DNA from 2 places in the Rhizobium mulingense genome. Region 1 is predicted to be linked to the other one. Evidence: predicted binding sites of a transcription regulator. Region 1 holds the regulator's gene; the other holds the start of a gene.

Region 1 (3,205 bases):
ATATGCCTCCAGCCCTTCCGGCGTCATCAGGCTGATCTTGGCATTCGAGGCGGCGATCTTCATGCCGAAACCGGTTTTCTCCACCGCCGTTTGCCCGGCGGCAAGACCAACGAACGCGGCAAACGCCGCCGGCTCCGGCGTACAAAGCGCGATCTCGGCAATGCCGGTTACGCCATTGGCATGCGTCTCCAGGGCGGCGCGACCGGCCGGGAAGGCATTGATGCGCTGACAGGTGAAGAGAAAGAAGTCGGGCGCGCGCAGATCTCCTGAAAAAGCCAGTTTGAAGCTGCCGACGCTTTCCGAACCGTCCGGCATCCGCATCGACCGGCTGAACTGCAGCATCTCGCCGGCGCTCGCGCCGTTGCCGACGAACCGCCGATGATCGAGGCCGGCATCCTCGGTGAGAAAGGCCAGCGCCGAAAGTCCCTCCTCGCCGCAGCGGAAGCGGAAGGCGCGATTGCGAGCGATGAAGACATTGCCCTGGCGGGCCGCTGTCTCGCTCTCCTCGACACTCGCCACGCCGAGCGGCTCGATATAGGTTTTGTTGGCGAAAAAAACGCAGGCATTTTCCGTTCCGAACGGATGGCGCGCATCGGCGGCGACGGTAAAGCCGAGCTTGCCGAGCCTTTCGCGCGCCAGGTCGATATTGACGACTGGTAGGACGACATGATCCAGCGGGTGCGGTTTGGCGGAATGTGCGATCATGATATCCCTCCTGACACGCCAGAGATGTGCGACAGCACCACCCCCAATGCAAGACATGTGCGCCAATCCGGCGAATGAAAACAAAAATCTCGACGAGTTGGCGCGAAGTTTTACGGAAATTTAGCTACTTGCGGAACACATATGGAACATATAGTGTCTGTTCTGGATTTGTTTCAATCACGGGGTCTACGTCGATGCTCACGCGCAAACAACAGGAGCTTCTCCTTTTCATTCATGAGCGCATGAAGGAATCCGGCGTTCCGCCCTCTTTCGACGAGATGAAGGATGCCCTGGATCTCGCCTCGAAATCCGGCATTCATCGCCTGATCACGGCGCTCGAGGAACGTGGTTTCATTCGCCGCCTACCGAACCGCGCCCGGGCCCTGGAAGTGATCAAGCTGCCGGAGGCCTATAGCCCCAGTCTTCAGCCGCGCCGCGGTTTTTCGCCGAGCGTTATCGAAGGCAGCCTCGGCAAGCCCCAGCCGGTCGCCGCCCCAGCTGCCGCAAAGCCGATCGCCGACAACGGCAACTCTGTGTCCGTGCCGGTAATGGGCCGGATCGCAGCCGGCGTTCCGATCTCGGCGATCCAGAATAACACGCACGACATCATCGTTCCTGCGGATATGCTCGGCTCAGGCGAGCATTATGCGCTGGAGGTCAAGGGCGATTCGATGATCGACGCCGGAATCTTCGATGGCGACACGGTGATCATCCGCAACGGCAGCACCGCAAGTCCCGGCGATATCGTCGTTGCCCTGGTCGACGACGAGGAAGCGACGCTCAAGCGCTTTCGCCGCAAGGGTGCCTCGATCGCCCTCGAAGCCGCCAACCCGGCTTACGAGACCCGAATCTTCGGGCCCGACCGGGTCAAGGTGCAGGGCAAGCTGGTCGGCCTCATTCGCCGTTATCACTGACAGCAGACGGTCCGGATTCGGTAAAACCGTCTTTGCGCCAATCATAGGCGCGGTGGCGCATCCATGGACGCGACAAGGCGCTGAATGCGGTTGCGACCTCGAATCCCGTCTGCGCAAAGCGCAATTCAACGGAACCGGTCCTGCGCAGCGTCTCGCCGGTAAAGAGTGTCGCACCCGAGCGGCAGCGGTCGAACCGCAGGCGCACCGAGGTCACGACAACCACGCCGGCGTCGCAGGCCGGGCCGAGATAGGCGGCATTGTCGATGACGGCGACGACATGGCCATTGCCGAGCCTGGCTATACACCAAGCCTTCTTCACGCAAGAAAACCGATTTGCCTCACCGCCGGCTGCGGCGGCCACCATTGCCGTCCTCGCTTCATTCTGCTGATCGCGGGAAAGCCTGACCCGGCGGTCATCACCCTGCGCCGGGATGGCAGGCCCATCCAGCATCTTCGGCGGGTGGTGCGTCGGCAGCACCAGCGCTCTCTGCCACTGGTCGAAGATGAAGTCCGGCGGGTTTTCACGGTTGGAAGCCATCGCCGCCGGCGCGATGAGCGCGACCAAACCACCATCCTCGGATATCACCAGATCCGGCGGCCGGGAACCCGGCAGTATCAACACAATGAGCGTCGCGACGGCGAGGATCGACGTGCCGACATGGCGCAATCGGGTGCGGAGCAGCGTTAACAGCAGAAAGCCTGCCACGGCGACGGCGAAATACCAGCCGGGCAAACGGCCGAGGTCGATATTGCCGCCCCAGCCGGACACCGTCTTGGCGACCGTAATCACCAGATCGAGGCCGAAGCCGACCACCGTCCAGAGCGGAGCGTCCAGGCCGAACGGCATGAGCAACATCGCCAGCAGCCCCGCCGGCATGACGATGAAGGAGATGATCGGCATCGTCGCAAGGTTCGCCGGCAGGCCATAAGCTGTCAGGCGATGAAAATGCTCAACAGCAAACAACGCCGTGGAAAAGCCACCGATCAACGAGGTCAGGAAGACGCCGCCGAAGAAGCCGGCGACCGCCACGACCGGCCGCAGGGCAGGCAGCTTCAGCAACGGGTTTTCCCGCACACGCCGGTCCTTCCAAAGCTGGTAGCCCGACACCAGCGCCAAAGTCGCGGCAAAGGACATCTGGAAGCTCGGACCCAGTACTTCTGAGGGTGAAATGGCGATGATGACGAGCGCGGAGAGAACGACATTGCGCAGACTGATCGACGGCCGATCGAAGAAGACGGCAATCAGCATGATCGCCATCATGATGAAGGCGCGTTCGGCCGAAACCCCGAATCCTGAGATCAGGAAGTAGGCTGTAACGGCGACGAGCGCGCCGCCAGCGGCGATCTTCTTTGTCGCGTAGGCTTGAGCGACACCCGGAACAAGGCTGAGCAGCATCCGGAACCCGACGAAGAAGATGCCGGCCGATAACGCCATGTTGAGGCCCGAGATCGCCACGATATGCGCAAGGCCGGACTGGCGCAGCGCCTCCGTCGTTTCCTTTGAAATTGCGCGCCGCTCGTCGGTCACCAGAGCAGCGGCAAAAGCGCCCGTGTCGCCGGGCAGAATCGAGCGTATGCGATCGCCG
Region 2 (3,205 bases), on a different contig from region 1:
AGAAGGGTGCCGTCCGCCTGACGATATGATGGTCCGGCTCGAACCAGGCGATGAATTTTCGCCGCTCTTCGGAAACCGCGCCAACCTCCTTGAAGCGGACGAAGGCCGTCATCTTGTGCGCGTCGCGATGAACGTTTTTCGCCATCAGCCTGGCACGCACGACATCCTCGTCGGAGGTCACCTCAAGCAGCTGCCGGTCCAGCTGCAGCCGCCAGAGCAGGCGGTACAGCAGCGAGAAGCGCGCCGGATCGGAATGGCATAGCACCGTCTCGGCAAGCTCGATGAAAACGGGCGGCACTGTCATCGGCTTGCGTGATGCCGCCGGCGCCGGCGGCATGGCGTCGCGCTGAAAGGAAAGGTCCGCCTCCGCACTTCTTTCGCGCCACTCGATCTCCTCAGGCAAAATACCAGCCGCCGCTAAGGCGCGCGCGGCATCACGCCATTCGGCAAGATCTCCGCGCCCTGCGAGCACGACCCGGCGCATCACAGCAACGACAATTGTTCAGGCTGCGGCTCAAACATGGCGCGAAGATCCGGCCTATCGAGCAGCCGTCGCGGCGACCAGCCTTCCGCCGAGATGAACGCCTGGACCTTGTTGATCGAAACGCCGAGCCGCGAGAGATCATCGAGCCGCAGACGGCGAAAACGGCGCGCCGAAACAATTGCTTTGACCGTCTTGGTGCCAAGGCCGGGCACGCGCAGCAGCCGTTCACGCTCGGCCATGTTGATATCGACGGGGAATTCAGCCCGGTTGGCAAGCGCCCAGGCAAGTTTGGGGTCGAGGTTGAGATCGAGCATGCCGCCCGCCTGATTGGCGGTGATCTCGTCGATGCCGAAACCGTAGAAACGATAGAGCCAGTCGGCTTGGTAGAGCCGGTGTTCGCGCATCAGCGGCGGCTTGATAAGCGGCAGGTTTTTCGAGGAATCCGGAATCGGGCTGAAGGCGGAATAATAGACGCGCTTGAGGCCATAACTGCTGTAGAGCCGGCCGCTGGTCGCAAGGATGGTCGCGTCACTCGCGCCGTCGGCGCCGACGATCATTTGCGTGCTCTGCCCGGCCGGGACGAAACGCTGGCGTTTCTTGCTTTTCAGCGTCGGTTCGCCGGCGGCCTCGATCTTCAGCCTCAGATCAGCCATCGATCGCCGGATATTGGCAGGCTTCTTTTCCGGTGCGAAGCGGCTGATGCCGTTATCCGTCGGCAGCTCGATATTGAGCGACAGCCGGTCGGCATAAAGCCCCGCCTCCTCGATCAGCCGCGGCGACGCCTCGGGGATCGATTTCAGATGGATATAACCGCGGAAAGCATGCGTCACGCGCAGTTCACGCACGATGCGGACCATCTCCTCCATCGTGTAATCGGATGAACGAATGATGCCGGAAGAAAGGAAGAGGCCTTCGATATAGTTGCGGCGGTAGAATTCCAGCGTCAGCCAGATCACCTCCTCCGGTGTAAAACGCGCCCGTTCGACATTGCTCGACGAGCGATTGACGCAATAGGCGCAGTCATAGATGCAGAAATTGGTCAGCAGGATCTTCAGAAGCGAAATGCACCGCCCATCCGGCGCATAGGCATGGCAGATGCCGGATCCCTCGGTCGAGCCGAGCCCGCCGCTTGTGCCCGAATCGCGCTTTACCGTGCCGCTGGAGGCGCAGGAAGCGTCATATTTCGCGGCATCGGACAGGATGGCCAAGCGTTCGGCAAGCGATCTCTTCATTTCTGTGTTCACTATATGTTCTAATATACAAAGTCAATCCGATCCATCCCACCCCGCTCAATTTTCAGGCATATCACCTGATATCGCGGGGGTTGCGCTGCATTTACGCGAATTTTCTGGAAATCGGCCTTGGCGATCTGCTATAAGCACTTAACTAGGATTGTGGCACGGTTCCGAAGCTCCCCTTCGGGACCTGTTTTCTTTTGTGTTTGCGCCTGACGTGCCGATACAAGGAGTGAAGGACAGAAAAATGGTTGAAAAGGTACCGATGACACAGGGTGGTTTCGTCAAGCTGCAGGAAGAACTGCGCTGGCGTCAGCAGGAGGAGCGCCCCCGAATCATCGAGGCGATCGCCGAAGCCCGTGCCCATGGCGACCTTTCCGAAAACGCCGAATATCACGCTGCCAAGGAGGCCCAGAGCCACAATGAAGGCCGCATCAGCGAGCTCGAAGATCTGACGGCGCGCGCCGAGGTCATCGACCTCACGAAGATGTCGGGCGACAAGATTAAGTTCGGCGCCAAGGTGAAGCTCGTTGACGAGGACACCGAGGAAGAAAAGACCTACCAGATCGTCGGCGACCAGGAAGCCGACGTCAAGGCAGGCCGCATCTCCATCTCCTCCCCGATCGCCCGTGCGCTGATCGGCAAGGAAGTCGGCGATTCCATCGAGGTCAACGCGCCGGGCGGCTCCAAGGCCTACGAAATCCTCCAGGTTTCCTGGGGCTGATCGCCCGCCACAAACGAGCCCCCCTTGCCTGATATGCGTGACGTCGAGATCATCGCGCCCAATTTCAAGCGCCGGCTCTCCGGCGTCACCTCGACTATCGTCCAGCTCATCCCATGCCAGATCCGGCTCGGCATGCGCATAGCAACGCTTGGCCCCGGCCTGCCGGAAGGCCTGCCGAAACTGAAATGGGCGCAGCTTTTCGGGCTCTGGCGCCCGACGGCACGCCGGCGCCACCGTGTCTGGCACGCCCGCCGCAACAATGAGATGGCCGTCGGCATCCTGCTCCGCCATCTCCTGCGCATGCCGCTGAAGCTCATCTTCACCTCGGCCGCGCAACGCCGCCACACCGCCTACACGAAATGGCTGATCCGCCGCATGGACGCGGTGATTGCGACCAGCGACCGCTCCGGCTCCTTCCTCGAGGTGCCGCACACGGTCATACAGCATGGGGTCGATCTGTCCTTGTTCCACCCGCCGCAAACGGCGGAAGACGGCATTGCCGCGACCGGTCTGCCCGGCCGCTATCTTGTCGGCTGTTTCGGTCGTGTGCGCCATCAGAAGGGCACCGATCTCTTCGTTCGGGCGATGATCGAACTCTTGCCGCAGCACCCCGAATGGACGGCCGTCGTCTCCGGCCGGGTGACGGCGGAGCACACCGCCTTCGGCGAAAAGCTCAAGGCCGACGTCGCCGCCGCCGGGCTCGCTGATCGGATCCTCTTTCTCGGCGAAGTGCCTGACATCAAGGTTTGGTATCGCCGCCTG

The links. Region 1 encodes LexA, which represses DNA repair genes until DNA is damaged. Its sites were predicted from a motif close to TGTTCNNNNTGTGTTCNG; they were not measured.
Region 2: the regulator LexA is predicted to act here: its motif matches at 1,722-1,739, upstream of PYR71_RS09930 (putative DNA modification/repair radical SAM protein).

The regions. Positions count from the first base shown of each region.
Region 1 covers NZ_JARFVE010000006.1:215,596-218,800, reverse strand. Annotated here, with positions in the region: gene PYR71_RS16105 (VOC family protein) at 1-705, opposite strand, end outside; gene lexA (transcriptional repressor LexA) at 900-1,619, shown strand; gene PYR71_RS16095 (ComEC/Rec2 family competence protein) at 1,600-3,205, opposite strand, start outside.
Region 2 covers NZ_JARFVE010000004.1:206,346-209,550, reverse strand. Annotated here, with positions in the region: gene PYR71_RS09935 (UdgX family uracil-DNA binding protein) at 1-484, opposite strand, end outside; gene PYR71_RS09930 (putative DNA modification/repair radical SAM protein) at 484-1,716, opposite strand; gene greA (transcription elongation factor GreA) at 1,967-2,443, shown strand; gene PYR71_RS09920 (glycosyltransferase family 4 protein) at 2,468-3,205, shown strand, end outside.